2 regions of the Paenibacillus sp. FSL W8-0919 genome follow, and region 1 is predicted to be linked to the other one. Evidence: riboswitches for the same ligand, from Rfam matches in the RefSeq annotation. Region 1 holds a riboswitch; the other holds the start of a gene.

Region 1 (8,082 bases):
TTTATATCTCACGATCGGCTGCATACCGGTTGAAGGCTTTTCCTCCGTCCGGGACGGCAGGGCCTCCTCCTGTTCGTCGATCACAACTGCATTCATCGCTTTCCCTCCTCATTGTCCCCGCTGCAGATTCATGCGCTTTTCCAGCCTTTGAACCAGCAGCGACGCGATATAACTGATGATCAGGAATAAAATTCCGACCAGCGTGTACGGCTCGAACGCCCGAAAGGACTGGGACACGATATTTTTAGCCGTCATCATCATTTCCACCAGCGTAATCGCACACAAAATCGGCGTTTCCTTAAACATCACGATCAAATAGTTCCCCAGCACCGGGATGATCGGCGGTACCGCCTGCGGCAATATGATGCTGCGCCAGGTCTGGGCCTTCGTATAATTCAGCGCCGTTGCCGCCTCCCACTGCCCCTTCGGTACCGCTTCAATGCCTGATCGGTACACCTCGGACAAATAGGTGCTGTAATGCAGCCCCAGTCCGATCACTCCAGCATAGAAGGCGGGGATCGAGATGCCCATTAGGAGCGGCAGACTGTAATACAGAAAGAAGACTTGCACGAGCAGCGGCGTGTTTCGGATAAACTCAATGATTCCTTTGGTGATCAGCGACAGTGGCTTAAATCGGCTCCGCGCGGCAAAAGCCAGCAGCAACCCAACAATAAGCGCAACCACGAACGCACAGAGCGTTACCCATACGGTCATTTGGAGCGCCCGCAGCAGCTCCGGTAAAATATCAAATGCATAATTCCAATCCCACATAGGCTACATCCTCCCCGCCGTCAATTTCCGCTCGAGCAGCCGGACCGCCACCGCAACGAGCGTAGCGATCACAAAGTACAACAGGAGCAGCAGCGCAAGAATTTCCGTCGTCCAGGCAATATAGTTGTTGCGGAGCACCATCGCCTGATAGGTCAGATCCGCCATCGTGATGAAATAGACGAGCGACGTTGACTTAATCAGCTCCACCAGCTGGTTCCCGAACGGCGGCAGCATCCTAAGCGTTGCTTGCGGCAAAATCACGTTCAACATCCGCTGCCAGGGCTTCAGGTTGAGCGCGACCGCTGCCTCCCATTGACCTTTGGGTACCGCGAGCACCGCACTGCGGACAATCTCCGAGCCGTACGCACCGAAGTTGAGCCCGATTGCCAAAATAGCCGCCAGCATTTTCGGAAGCTCGATGCCGATGAACGGAAGGGCGAAGTACAGCCAGAATAGCTGAACAAGCAGGGAGGTACCCCGAAAGACCTCCACATAAACAGCGGCTAGCGTGCGCAGGATCCACAGCTTGGATAACCGGGATAGTCCTGCCGCAAAGGCTGCAACAATCGCAAGCATGGCGGAAAATATCGCGACCAGGACCGTAATTTCCGCGCCCTTCAACAGTGTGGGAAGGAACTCAATCCAGGAGTTCGGCATGCTATTTCCCGCAGAGCGCAGCCGCTGTCATGTCGCCCGGCAGCTCTTCCTCGGTAAATCCGAACTGCTGCAAGATTTCCAGGAGCTCGCCGGATTCTTTCATTTTTTGCAGCTCCGCATTATAGGCTTCCTGAAATTCGGTGTCCGCTTTCCGAAATGCGGTCGCGCCGTACCCGCGCACGCTTTCACCGTCAATGACCGGCTGCTCAAAGTCGGTTACGCGCTCGATGCTCTCATCGCTTGCGGAATCCAGCATTGCCTGCAGCGACGGTCCCGTCATCGTGATTGCCTGCACACGGTCCGCCTGCAGCGCACTGATTGCCGAAGCCTGATCAGGCACCTGGACAATGCGCTCGGAAGGAATGCCCGACTTCTCCATGTATCCGATCTCGACGGCACCGGTCATGACGGCGACCTTGGCATCATCATCCTTGGCAACATCTGCATAGCTTCCAAGCCCGAGCGGATTCCCCTTCTTTACCGCCAGCGCTTCCCCGATACTGTACTCCGGATCGGCGAACAAGACTGCCGAGCAGCGTTCCGGATTAATGAACATCCCGGCCGTTATCATGTCGAACCGGTCGGCTTGCAGCCCCGCTACAAGCGACCCGAATTCGGTAAGCTCCCCCCTCATTTCCTTGATGCCAAGGCGCTCCAGAATGACGCGGGCAATTTCGACCGCCTCGCCGGTAAGCTCGCCGTTCGCCTCCTTGTAAGCGTACGGCTTCTCATTCGCAAAGCCGACCGTGACATACCCACGTTCAATCGCCTGCTCCAGCGTGCTCCCTTTCTCGCCGCAAGCGGCCAAGGATACCACCATAATCAAACACCAAACCAGCACAATCACTTTCTTCAAATCCTTCCACAACCTTTCGTTAATCACATGAACTCCTATAATCCTCGATAATGACCCAAAGAATTTCTTAAACACCCGGCATCAACTCGATGAGCTTAAGTAACCAGTTGAACAATCAACGACACGCAAATAACAAAGTTTATAGATAGATTTACTGGGGATTTTTGAAGCTCTTGTCCCCGCGCACCATCATCAGGCTTCAAGGGACCGAACTCCTGCATCGCCCTGTTGCTCTAACTACAGCGCCTCTTCTAGACCACTTCAGTTGAAGACACATTACAGCCTGTCGTCCTCCTTTCACATCCCATTCAAAGTCCACGCAAAAAAGACCTCCGAACAGGGGAATTGGACACAGCTCCGCCAGCAGGGGGTCAACATAGAGAAAAAGGCCCCTATAGAGAATCAAGGGCCTTTGTTTATGAACATCGGTTATGTATAAAAGACCCATCCACTGCTGACGAGGTTAGCTGACGGACTCGGGTAAGATGGTACCCTACACTCTGAAATCAAGTGACTCGCCCCTGATAAAACTGGTTCCCCCGCTTTCCGTCATGTGCATGCCGGAAACTAAGCGTGTGTTCATGATAAAAGGAAACCCAGGAAAAGTCAAACCCGTTTCGCGCATTTTTGATCCCTTTCAGGAGTCATTTCCATGCCGGTACGAAGGTGACCTCATGCTTCCGTTAACCGAGGATTGGGGGGGCGGCAGCTCATCTCGGTATATTGCCCGGAGCGTGCAATCCGCTTAACAGCAAGGATTATCGCCACCCAGCCCCCGAAGTTCATCCCATTGATCTTTCATGCGGTTAATGATCGGTACGAAAGGTGGCAAAGGAGACTTCGTACTTCCCCGAAAAAAAAATTTTTTTCGTGCGCTGGATGACATCCTATTGCTTGTCTTTATCCCCCGCTCATTTCAGCCCGCGCCGGGCCTGTCTCAGACGGAATCGGTGGGCCCCCTACTATAGGGCAACCGTACATTCTAGCAAATAATAGGCATCCTTCTACCAGGAATACGCTATTAACCCATGCCCCCAAGGCAAAAGTTGCGTAGTATAGAACAAATCTAAAGGAGGTGCTTGAATTTGGATCGTTCTCTTAGAAAAAAGAAATTGTGCTCACCTAAAAAAATAGAGAAAAAAGTGCTTCACGCTAAAAAGAAATGCCACGATCATGGCAAAGGCAAACACGATCACGGTAAAAAGGATCTGGTGCTTGTGCGCCGCTGTCCAAGAGTTTCGCGCGGGCGGATTGGACCGGTTGGGCCTGTCGGACCGATTGGGCCGATCGGACCTGCGGGACCGCAAGGCATTCCAGGGCCTGCAGGACCACAGGGCATCCCTGGACCGGTAGGGCCGGCTGGACCTGTCGGACCTGCGGGACCTGTCGGACCTGCAGGACCTGCGGGTGTACCGGGGATACCTGGCGGAGGCGCCATCATTCCGTTCGCTTCCGGTATCCCGCTTGCCTTGACAACGCTTGTCGGCGGGTTGGTTGGAACGGTCGGACTGGTAGGCTTCGGCAATTCCGGACCAGCGGTCACCTTGGCTGGCGGAACCGTCGACCTTACCGGCGCTGGGGGAACACTGCTTGACTTTGCATTCAACACGCCGAGAGCAGGCACCATTGATGCGATCTCGGCAACCTTCAGCACTACGGTAGCGCTCTCCTTGGTTGGAACAACCGTTACGATCACAGCACAGCTGTACAGCGCCCCGGCAACAAGCAATATTTTCACCCCAATTCCAGGTGCGGTTGTAACGCTGGCTCCTCCGCTTACCGGCGTTCTTGCCCTTGGTACAGTCAGCAACGGTTTTGTGGACGGTCTGGCCATTCCAGTAGCGGCCAATACCCGCTTGCTGATGGTATTCTCAGCTACGGCTTCAGGAATCACGATCGCTACTGCCGTAGCTGGCTACGGAAGCGCTGGTGTCAGCATTATATAATTCGCCCTCGATATAATAGAGCTTCCTTGGAATATGCAAAAAGCCCCGAGTCTGAACTTAACCCTGTCAAGTAGACAGCCTAAAAAAGCAGCCTTAAGCAACCCTAGTTCGGTACTCAACCGGACTAAGGTTGTTTAGTTTTTGTTGAAAACGTTCATGGTTGTAAAAATGGATATATCGTTCAATTGCCTTTACGAGCTCTTCCTCGGTCGAGAAAGTGTCGAGTCGAAGACATTCTGACTTCAGGTGTCCAAAGAAGCTCTCGATACAAGCGTTATCCCAGCAGTTTCCCTTACGCGACATACTCACTTTAATTTTCTTACGCTTCAAAAAAGCATGGTACTCCTTGTGAGTATACTGGAAGCCCTGGTCGCTGTGGAGCAGCAGGTTGGCTACTTTGCGTTTATGTACAGCTGCTTGTACGGTCTCCAGCACAAGCTTTAAATTGTTGTGGCGTCCGATCCGAAAGGCAACCACCTCGTTGTTATACAGGTCAAAAATAACCGACAGGTACAGAAAGCGAGAGCCGATTGGCAGATAGGTCACATCGGTGACCCATTTCGTATTGGGTGCCGTGGCGTTAAAATCCCGATTCAGTACATTGGTTGAGGTAATCCCTGCCTCCCGACGGCCAAAGTATGGCTTCCTTCGCCTAATGCGCGCACGAATCCCCAGTTCTTTCATCAGCCGGTACACACGCTTATGGTTGACGTTCAAGCCAAAGGTTTTCTTTAGCCAGACACGAATCCGTGGGTATCCGTAAATGCCCTTTAGCTGAGTATGGCACTCTAGAATCTTCTCTTTCAGAGCCTGCTCATCGATCTGTTTGGGCGTTGGATTATTCTTTCTGGCTGCCCATTTGTAGTAACTACTTCGAGCGATACCTGCCAGTTCACACAGCAAGGCCACGGGGTAGTTGCTAGTTAGCGCTTCGATGGCTTGGTAGGTTTGACGTCGCTTTGCTCTTGCCCCCTTTGCAGTTCCCATAGCTTTTTTAGCAAGGCATTCTCCGCTCGCAGCCGCAGGACTTCTTCCTCCAAGGTTTTGGCCTTCTTCGGTCTCCCGTTCTTCGAACCCGTCGAGGTGCCTCTTTTTTCCTTGAGACCCTCAATTCCTTCTCGCTCGTAGTGAGCCACCCATCTTCGAACCATCCTATCATCGATGCCCAAGGTCTTGGCTACCGTCTTGTAGCCAAGACCTTCCTCCAGGAACATCGCAACAGCCTTGCGCTTAAATTCGATGTCATATGTCTTTCTTATTTCGCCCATGGAAAAAATCCCCTCCAAAGTAGACTTTAATGCGCTTTTTACACACTGTCTACTTAAAGGGGATAATATCAGTCCTCTCGGGGCTTTCTTGTGCAGGCATTTAAACCGCTGTATATCCTCCATCAACCAAAAGGGTCGTTCCTGTTATAAACGATGCATCATCACTGGCCAGAAACAAGACGGCCTTCGCTACCTCTTCCGGCTGTCCCAAGCGCCCCATCGGATGAAGGCCGACCAGATGCTGCGTAATGGCTTCCGTCCGCCCCTGGATCAGCGGGGTGTCGATATATCCGGGACATACGGCGTTAATCCGGATGCCTTTCGAAGCATAATCAGCCCCCATGGATTGCGTCAACAGCTTCACCCCGCCTTTGGCTGAAGCATAAGCGGTTACCCCGGATTTGCCGACATGGCTGTGGATCGAGCCGCAATTTACGATCGCGCCGCCGGTGCCTTGGGACAGCATTTGCTTGATCACGTACTTATCGCACAGAAAGACGCCCGTTAAATTAATATCGATCGTCCGCTGCCAATTGTCGAGCTCCAGCACATCGGCCGGTGCATCCTTCGCAATCCCCGCGTTGGCGAATAAAACATCAATGCGCTCATAATGGCTCACCGTCTGCTCGACCATGCGGATCACTTCCGATTCCTTGGTCACATCGGTCTTCACGAACAGCGCCTCATATCCGTCTTGTCTTAATTGATCCGATAGGGTTTGTCCACGATCTGAAAAATCCGCTATAACCACCTTTGCCCCTTCTTGTGCGAACAGCCGGACCGTCGCTTCACCAATCCCGCTCGCGCCGCCGGTTACAATGACAACCTTCGACTGAAATCTCATGTTTGTCCCACTCCTTGATTTGATAATTTTCGACTCAAAACAGCATGATTATGTCACACATAATGGAATTAACCTAGCGTGAGCAAATTCCCCCATATCTATTCTATTTTCATCCGAAAATAGGCCTTCTTTGAGCAGAAGGGACTACCTAATTATTTCCATTAGAATATAAACATGGACAGACTGTATAATCATTCAGTACTACATCAACATGACATCATAAGGGAGGTCACAATGTCTATTGAATACGTTCGATAAAGGCACACGGTTCATTCAGGTAACCGGCACGCTGGAGCGGGATCGGTTCACATTCCACACCTGCGAATGGAAGCTGCTCGTTGAAACCAGCCGGTATTATGAAATCAAGCCGGACAGCGGATCTGTAAAGAGATTATACAAGGAAAAGCTGCATGTCATCCTGAATGACGGCAGCCATTACAAGCATGCAGCATTGTCCTGCTCCGCTTTTTGCCTGAAAGAGCGGGAAGCCGAGATCCGGGTTCAAATATTGCACCATTTGAAGCGCCGGATACAGGAGCTTAAGCAGGATTTGCAGCATAACCTGGATGCGCTGGAACAAGCATCGGGCCAAATCACATAGACAAAAAAACAAAGCCGCAGCCGTACGATGTCCATGACAGCGTAACCCGCTGGGCTTTTTTCATAACCATCTGTGTCAAGAAGGTGTCGCCACGATTTGAAAATCAGCAGACTAAGCCTTCTCCCATTTTTCCTTAAAGAACAATTGGTACACTCTCTTTACGATAATCTTCACGATCATATAGATCGGAACGACAAGCAGGATCCCGATAATGCCGCCGATGTCTTGTCCCACCAATATTAAAATGATGATCGTAACCGGATGAATGTCCAGCTGCTTGCCGAAAATATACGGCCCGATCAAATTGTCCTGAATCTGCTGGGCGGCCAAAATGACCAGGAGCGACCATATCGCGGTTCCTGGCGACTGGATGAACCCGATAATGACGATCGGAATCGAGGATAGAATTGCCCCGATAAACGGAATAAAGTTGGCAATGACGGCCACCACCGTCAGCAGCAGCGCATACGGCAGCCCGATGATTAGAAAGCCGATGTACATCAGCACGCCAAGGGCCAGATTGACCAGCACCCGGCCGACAATAAAGCCTTTCAGGGCGTTATTGATCTCATCCAGCACGGATGCCCCCTCGTCCTTGAAGCGGTTCGGAAGAAAGCTGACCAACATTTTGCCGAATTTGCCCCCTCCTTCAGCATGTAATACAGAAGAATCGGGAAGGTAAACAGCACGATCGCGAAATTCGACACAAAGGAGAACAGGTTTATGATGTAGTTGGTGAGGAATGAGAAGCCCCGGTTCAAGTAGTCGGTCAGCTGCGTCAACGGGGTAACGTCTCCGGGAAACAGATCCTGCAGAAAGCCGCTCTGCTCCAGCTCGTGCAGCTGATCTCCCAGGGCGGCGAACAGTGCCGGCGCATTCTGTACCAGCGCAACGACCTGATCCCTCAGCGAAGGCCATACCCACAGAATAAAGCCGGTCAGGATTCCCGCGAACACGACATACAGCAGCAGGATCGCCAGCGATCGGTTCAGCTTCCATCTTTCAAGCAAATCGACCAGCGGCCGCAGCAGGTAAAAGAAGAATCCCGCCAGCATCAACGGCACGAGCGTAATCGAGAAGAACGAGAGGACCGGCTTGAAAATAAAATCGACGAGCGATCCTAAATATATGATGGCCAG
Region 2 (8,082 bases), 890 kb from region 1:
GCCAATCTCAGAGGAAAAAGTGTTTAAAGATCCGGTTCATAATTATATTCATGTACAGGATGATATTATCTGGCGGTTAATCGACACGCCGGAATTTCAGCGGCTTCGCCGGGTCAGGCAACTGGGCACGTCCTATCTGACGTTTCATGGCGCAGAGCACAGCCGATTCTCCCATTCCTTGGGTGTCTATGAAATTACAAGAAGAATCATCTCGCAATTCGAGCGAAGAGGATACTCCGATTGGCCTGCGGAAGAGAGACAAGTGGCCCTATGTGCAGCGCTCTTGCATGATCTCGGGCACGGACCATTTTCCCATTCTATAGAAGAGGCGTTTCAGATGAACCACGAGGATTGGACATGCCGGATCTTGCTCGGCGATACGTGCGTGAACAAGGTGCTCCTGGAGCTGGGGGAGGACTTCCCGGAGCGGGTCGCTTCCGTCATCCGCAAGACGTATGACAAACCGATCGTGATGAATCTGGTGACGAGTCCGCTGGATGCGGACCGAATGGATTATTTGCTGCGCGATGCCTATTACACCGGCGTCAATTACGGGACGATCGACATTGACCGGATTCTGCGGATGCTGCGGCCGCACCGGGACCGGATCGTTGTGAAGGAATCGGGGATGCATGCCGTAGAGGATTATCTCATGTCCAGATATCAAATGTACTGGCAGGTGTATTTCCACCCGGTAACAAGAAGCTCGGAAATCATACTGCGCCAGATTTTCCGCCGGGCGAAGGAGCTCTATGAAGCAGGGTATGCGTTTCAGTTCATGATCGAACCGCTGCCGGCTCTGTTCGAAGGCCGCTTGACCGTTCAGGAGTATCTGCGGCTGGATGAGGCGCTCATTCAAACGGCGTTTCTGCAATGGACGGCCGAGCAAGACCAGCTCCTTAGCGAATTATGCGGCCGATTCATCCATCGGAAGCTCTATAAATATATAGAAATCGACACCGGCAATCCGGAGACAATCGACGCCATCCGCCAGGCGTTTCGGGAGGCGGGTCTTGATCCCGCGTATGATGTGGAGATTGATTTTCCGACCGATCTTCCTTATGATAAGTTTCATTCGGGCATGCCGTTGAACGAGAAGCAAATTCTGCTGCTGGACCGGCATGACCAACTTCGGGAAATTTCCGAGGTGTCCGATATCGTACGCTCCATTAGCGGGATCCATAAGGGCCGGAATTATCTATATTACCCAGAGGAGAGGGTAGAGCCGCTGCTTGACCGGATGCCGGCCGAAGTTGCGGATTTATTTCGCAGGCAGGGATGAGTCCGTTATATTCGATGGACCATGGCTTGGATCATGGATGGACCTGGTTCAAGGCCGGACGCACGAGGCATTGATAATGGACAACCATAGAACTGAATGATAAAGATTATGCTGGATAAGATACGATCAAGGATCGACAAGAAAGGAGTGGGAGAGAATATGCTGTTCGACACACACACCCATCTGGATGCTCCCCAATTCGACGAGGACCGGGAGGAAACCATTGCCCGGGCGCTTGAAGCCGGCGTCAGCCGGATGATCAATATCGGATTTAATCGTGAAACGATTCCGACCACGATGAAGTTGGCGGAGACGTATGATTTTATATATGCGGCGGTAGGCTGGCATCCTGTGGATGCGATCACGATGGAGGAGGGCGACCTGGAATGGATCGCTTCACTCTGCAGTCATGAGAAAGTCGTTGCGATCGGGGAGATCGGCCTCGATTATCATTGGGATACGTCTCCGAAGGAGGTGCAGCACCGGGTGCTGCGCAGCCAAATCGGACTGGCCCGGGAGCTCCGTATGCCGATTGTAATTCATAATCGTGATGCGCATGAGGATATCGTGAAGATTTTGAAGGAAGAGAAGGCTCATGAGGTTGGCGGCGTGATGCATTCGTTCTCAGGCAGCTGGGAAACGGCCAAGCTATGCCTGGATATGGGCTTTCATATTTCGTTCGGCGGGCCGATCACGTTCAAAAACGCCAAGCAGCCGAAGGAGGTTCTGGCCAAGGTTCCGCTCGATCGTCTGCTCATTGAAACGGACTCGCCTTACCTGACACCACACCCCTTCCGAGGGAAGCGAAATGAGTCCGCTTATGTGAAATTGGTGGCCGAGACGGCAGCCGAAATTCGAGGCATGTCCTTCGATGAACTGGTCCAAATTACCACTAAAAATGCCCTGGAACGATTTGGCATTTCGTGAAAACGGGAGCAAAAGCGATGAAATAGTGAGGAATTGCGATTAATTAAAGTTTTTTAACCTGAAAAGACGATTGTTTTACAATTTTTTAACCATTTACATCAAAAAATGTGCTTGATTGTTCCTTTACAACCTGCATGGAAACAGGATATCATCTTTTCAGTGATAAGAAGCTGCAAGTTTGCAAGCTGAAACTTCAGCGATCATATTTCATGAACCGTCTCGCTTAATCTCCGAAGTCTGGGGAACGGGGGAACCGATACTGCCGTGCATGGTAAACTGTCGTGCACGAGCCGTATATGATTTCTTTATCGGGTCTTTGGGGTGAATGTGAAGGTCCTCGCCATGAGCGGGCGACCGGATCTAGGGCGTCTCTCTTACGTCCGAACCCGACAGCTAACTCCGTAAGCGAAGTAAGAGGGGAATTCTCGTGCATACCATTTCCATGATTTCAATCATCAGGAAGCCACGTTAGAGCCTCTAGTACTCTTTCACGCTGGCTTCTTTTATTTTTGAATATTGGAGAAGGTGTCGTCATACTGTTGGTAAACAGGAGGTGATTCCTAGTGGTGAACGGGAAGACGGGGATTGACGCAGGGCGTTAGATAGATAGCAGCACGCCTTGCGAGAATAACTGCTATAGTCACGTCAAAGGCATTCATGCGTTACCTAAGACGGCGGGACTATGAAGGAGGATGGAATAGTGGGCATTTTTCAACCTGAAGAAACCCATGAATCACAATCATCCAGCATGTCTTACGCATTGCGATGGAAGCATGAGAATTTGCGTCAATTGATGATGCTCGGCGCCATGGGGGCTGTTACGGTATCACTTCTCGTATCGCTGGTTATCCATGATCAATCGGGCAAGCAAGTTCAAATTGTGGTCGATGGCCGCGTAACCACGGTAGAAACCAGAGGATCGTTGCTTCAGGAATTGCTGGATGAGCAAGCGATCACGCTGAATCCGCAGGATCAGGTCTCGATGCCTTTAAACGGGACGATCCAGGATGGGGACCGGATTATCATTGACCGTGCAATCCCAGTTAAAGTAACAGTAGGGGGCACCACCAAAACCATATTCACGACCCAGGACACGGTCGATAGTGTACTCAAAGAAGCTGGCATTACGATCAAGGGTGAAGATATAGTAAAGCCGTCACAGGACACCAAGCTTACCAGTGATATGGACATTCAAATCGTTCGGGTTACGAAGCAGACCGTATCGGAGAAGGAGAACCGTGAGTTCCGCGTCATCAAGACTGCGGATCCGTCGCTGGAGCGCGGTGATAACCGTGTCATTCAGCGGGGCGAGCCGGGCGTTCTCGTTCATCACTACGAGAAGGTGTACCATAACGGCAAGCTCGTATCCAAGACGAAGGTCTCGCAAGAGGTCGAGCGTAAGACGAAGGACAAAATTATTGCCGTAGGCACGAAGAAGGTAGAGAAGCCTGTCGTGCTTCAAGCGGCAGCGACTCCAAATGTGAAGTCTGCCCCAGCGAAGCTTACGGGCACTAGAAAGGTATCCACCGCCAAAGCGACGGAGAATAACGTCATCTCCAGAGCGGGTGTTGATTTCAAATACCAGAAAGTGCTGAATAATGTTTCAATGACCGCATATTCCGCTGAGCAGGCGGGAATCGGAACCCGCACGGCTTCCGGAACACGGGTAACCGAGGGCCGGACGATTGCAGTTGATCCGAGCATCATTCCGATCGGCTGGTGGGTGTACATCGAAGGCATTGGCTTCCGCCGTGCAGAGGATACCGGCGGAGCGATTAAGGGACATAAAATTGATGTGTATTACGATTCGCTGAAAGCGGCCATGAACTTTGGCCGGAAATCGGGGCGCACCGTTTATGTGATCGGTCCCGTAAAGCCTGATTTGAACTAATGAATCCCAATTTCTAATGACATTGCCATTCTAATGCTAACGAATTTAGCTTATAATAGATCATAATGAAGAAGAGGAGAAACTCCTCTTCTTTTGTTTTGCGGCGTATTGGTCGCATTTTTGGGGCCATCATGTAAAAAATACGCCGTATGGTTTCAGCCGATGCCGATTCAAGGAGAACGGTCGGACAGGCGGTATGTGTCCTTTTGGGAAGGAAGAGAGAACGTTATGATCCGAGAAGTAATTGTGGTTGAAGGCAGGGACGATACGGTAGCGATCAAGCGTGCGGTGGATGCCGACACGATCGAGACCGGCGGCTCTGCTATTAATAAGCATACGCTGCGCCGTATTGCCCTCGCGAAGGAGCGCAGGGGGGTTATTATCCTGACAGACCCCGATCATGCAGGGGAACGGATTCGCAAGATCATCGACCGTCATGTCCCCGGCTGCAAGCACGCCTTCATACCGGAGGCGGATGCGACGCGCAAGGGCGATATCGGAGTCGAGAACGCATCTCCGGAGGCTATACGTCATGCCCTGGATCGCGTCCACACCTCATTTGAGGGGGCGGAGAGTCAGATCAGCCTGGAGGATATGATCGATGCGGGGCTGACGGCTCATCCGGAGGCTGCAGCCCGGAGAATGTTCATGGGAAATGTCCTGGGTATCGGGTATTGCAACTCCAAGCAGTTCCATAAACGTATGGCGATGTTTCAAATATCGCGTGAAGAGTTTCTGGCGGCGCTTGCGCAGCTGGAAGAGGGAGGCCAAAGCTGATATGAACCGGATGGAAGATATATCGACACCTAGACGCACGAAGGAGATCATTGCCCGCCATGGCTTTTCCTTTAAGAAGAGCCTGGGACAGAATTTTCTGATCGACCAGAATATTTTGGGCAAGATTGTGGAGGCGGCCGGCCTTGATAAAGAGAAAGGTGCGCTTGAGATCGGTCCCGGCATCGGGGCGTTAACAGAGAAGCTGGCTCAGATGGCCGGAGCCGTTACCGCAGTAGAGATCGATCAGCGCCTGATTCCGATTCTTAAGGAAGTGCTGGAGCCTTACGATAACGTTAAAGTTCATCATGGAGATGTCCTTAAGGTGGATCTGCACGAGCTGTTCCGCCAGGATTTCGCGGAGGTGGGGAAGGTAAGCGTTGTCGCCAATCTGCCGTATTACGTGACGACCCCTATTCTGATGAAACTGCTGGAAGAGAAGCTGCCGCTGGAGAATATTGTGGTCATGATTCAGAAAGAGGTCGCCGAGCGGATGGCCGCAGCGCCGGGAAGCAAGGATTACGGAAGCCTCAGCATTGCAGTTCAATATTACAGCGAGCCGAAGCTCGTCTGCATCGTTCCGCATACCGTGTTCATCCCGCAGCCCAATGTGGAATCGGCCGTCATTCGGCTCGCGGTAAGGGAGGAGCCTCCGGTTTCGGTTGAGGATGAGTCCTTTTTCTTCGAGGTGGTTCAAGCCTCATTCGCCCAGCGGCGAAAGACGATTGCCAACAACCTGAAGAGCCGGTTCTTCGCCGATGAAGGACGCGAGCGGCTGGAGCAGCTGCTGGAGGAAGCGGGGCTCGATCCGAAGCGCAGGGGAGAGACGCTGAGCATCGAGGAGTACGCACGGCTGAGCAATGTCCTGTTTGAGGCGGGGATTCGTTAGAAACGGAACGAAGTGTGGTCTGTTCATGGCTTTAGGATATTCAATCAGGTCAAGGCAAGCCGCCTGAGGGAAAATTGCCGCCATGACGAACCAATGGCTCCATTAGCCCATACCATAGGGTAGGGGTGATGTTGTGATGAACTTGGGAGACTTGGTCGTTCGTAAATCCTACGGCGGCGATGTAACGTTCCGGGTAGAAGGATTGCGGCATAATCTTATCGTCATCAAAGGCACGGAATTCCGGCTGCTGGCCGACGCTCCCGCCGATGACCTGATCCAGGTACCGCATCCCGCCGTAAGCGAGCGAACGAAGCAGGCACAGATTAAGGCGAATGAGACGCTGGAGAGCCTGCAGAAGCGCCGACAGGAAGAAAGTGAGCGGCAGCTGAAGAGCCTTAGGAATAACGGCGGCCCGCAGGCTGCTAAAGGATATTTCGACGTTCCGGGCAAGGTCCTGCATCTGGACGGGGATCCCCAGTATCTGAAGAAGAGCATGGCGCTTTATAACCAGCTTCGGGTCCCTGCGGAAGGCCATTATGTGAATGAATCGGCGATGGCCGATACGTTGTATCGGCTCCTTCCGCGGGTTCGACCCGATATCGTCGTGATTACAGGTCATGACGGGGTTCTTAAGCGAAGACAGCCGTATGATTTATACAGTCTGGACAGCTACAAAAATTCGCATAACTTCGTATCGGCGATCCAGGTGGCCCGGCAATATGAGCGGAACCTGGATACCTTGGTTATCGTGGCTGGAGCGTGCCAGTCGCATTTTGAAGCGCTGCTGCAGGCAGGAGCCAATTTTGCGAGCTCGCCGGGCAGAATTCTCATCCATGCCCTAGACCCGGTCTATGTGGCCGCCAAGACCGCCTATACGTCGGTTCGGGAAACGGTCAACCTCAACGATGTAATCCACCATACAATCAGCGGCAGTCAAGGCGTAGGCGGAATTGAGACCAGGGGCAGCTACAGGATCGGCCTGCCGAGCCTCCAGGATCTGTCGACATTGAAAGTAACGCCTTCCGTCAGCTAAGCGGTGCTTTGTTCGGCGAGGCATTCGAATGCGAAGACGCAAGGATGATGAAGAACCGAATATAGGCTGAGAAAACCCCGGGCACCGGGGTTTTTTTACTTTGTTCTATACGGTGAAGAAAATTGTCAAATATCATACATAAAGCTTGTCGATTTAGCGCATATTAATGCAAATGGAAATGAGATTTGCCGGGCTAAAAAAAATACATTGACAACGTATTTTTGATGCTGATATAATTAATGTTTTTGATTTGACAAAATGCTGGAAGTTCGGTATAATGGACAAGGAAAGAGGTGGTCGTCGACAATGGCTAAAAATGCGCTGTTGGAAATCAAACGCAGTCTCGATGCCCATTTAGGGCAAAAAATTACGCTTCGGGCTAACGGTGGCCGCCGTAAGACCGTCGAGCGTACTGGTGTTTTGGAAGAAACGTACCCTTCTGTTTTCATTGTTAAGCTGGATCAAGACCAGCAGACCTTTAAACGCGTGTCTTACAGTTATGCCGATATTCTGACCGAAACCGTGGAAATCATGGTGACCGGCGATGACAACCAGATGCGAATCACCTATATCAAGTCATAACGACATGACGATATGTCACGAGAGAACAGCCTTCGTTAGCGGAGGCTGTTTTTGTTTTCCCTGGAGGGTTCCGGGTCAAGCAGGGATCATGGGGCGTATATCTGCCTTATAGAGCAGGGGGCCGAGGCAGGCTCTTTTACCGCCCGGCTTTCGCATAATCAGGAGAGGATGCCATCGACAGCCTGGAATGAGAGGAGATCCGGGTAGGCATACTAACCGGGAGCGGATCTTCTGCAGCGAACAACTTCCGGTGCCTGGGCAGAGGGATGATGCGAGCTGATTCGATGATGTCCGGTGGACCGAGGCTTGCTCGCTGAGGATGCGCTCGTCACTGCCGTTATGATCACGAAATCATCCAAGGAGGCGTTTAGGATGGGCCGGAGAAGACGCAGTATCATGTCAGAGCAGCTCAAGACTGAATTGGCAAAAGAGCTTGGATTCTACGATACGGTGGAGAAGGAAGGCTGGGGCGGCATTCGCGCGAAGGACGCCGGCAATATGGTAAAACGCGCGATTGAGCTTGCGGAGCGGGCTGCCAAGAAATCCGATCTCTAATCTGTTCGTAAGTGAATGCGGCAAGCAGCCCTCCGGTGACGGAGGGCTCTCTGTTCAGATCGGAAGACGTAAAACCGGGTCCATGACTTCGAAGCCCGAGTTTGTTAAGATAGAGGCAATAGAAGTTTTTCTCTGGATATGGTAAGTTC

The links. A riboswitch is a leader RNA that binds a small molecule or an ion and turns the genes downstream of it on or off. The one in region 1 is predicted to bind cyclic di-AMP.
Region 2: linked by a shared signal. The riboswitch ahead of NST44_RS04995 (ubiquitin-like domain-containing protein) and the one ahead of ehuB (ectoine/hydroxyectoine ABC transporter substrate-binding protein EhuB) in region 1 are both predicted to bind cyclic di-AMP.

The regions. Positions count from the first base shown of each region.
Region 1 covers NZ_JBBOPV010000001.1:2,051,152-2,059,233, reverse strand. Annotated here, with positions in the region: gene ehuA (ectoine/hydroxyectoine ABC transporter ATP-binding protein EhuA) at 1-96, opposite strand, end outside; gene ehuD (ectoine/hydroxyectoine ABC transporter permease subunit EhuD) at 109-771, opposite strand; gene ehuC (ectoine/hydroxyectoine ABC transporter permease subunit EhuC) at 775-1,428, opposite strand; gene ehuB (ectoine/hydroxyectoine ABC transporter substrate-binding protein EhuB) at 1,430-2,284, opposite strand; cyclic di-AMP (ydaO/yuaA leader) riboswitch at 2,722-2,868, opposite strand; gene NST44_RS08930 (exosporium glycoprotein BclB-related protein) at 3,427-4,230, shown strand; gene NST44_RS08925 (IS3 family transposase) at 4,324-5,217, opposite strand; gene NST44_RS08920 (transposase) at 5,154-5,498, opposite strand; gene NST44_RS08915 (SDR family NAD(P)-dependent oxidoreductase) at 5,599-6,342, opposite strand; gene NST44_RS08910 (hypothetical protein) at 6,584-6,943, shown strand; partial or broken gene NST44_RS08905 (AI-2E family transporter) at 7,055-8,082, opposite strand, start outside.
Region 2 covers NZ_JBBOPV010000001.1:1,161,028-1,169,109, reverse strand. Annotated here, with positions in the region: gene NST44_RS05005 (HD domain-containing protein) at 1-1,282, shown strand, start outside; gene NST44_RS05000 (TatD family hydrolase) at 1,442-2,209, shown strand; cyclic di-AMP (ydaO/yuaA leader) riboswitch at 2,420-2,633, shown strand; gene NST44_RS04995 (ubiquitin-like domain-containing protein) at 2,910-4,100, shown strand; gene rnmV (ribonuclease M5) at 4,329-4,877, shown strand; gene rsmA (16S rRNA (adenine(1518)-N(6)/adenine(1519)-N(6))-dimethyltransferase RsmA) at 4,879-5,763, shown strand; gene yabG (sporulation peptidase YabG) at 5,900-6,796, shown strand; gene veg (biofilm formation stimulator Veg) at 7,103-7,378, shown strand; gene NST44_RS04970 (small, acid-soluble spore protein, alpha/beta type) at 7,751-7,933, shown strand.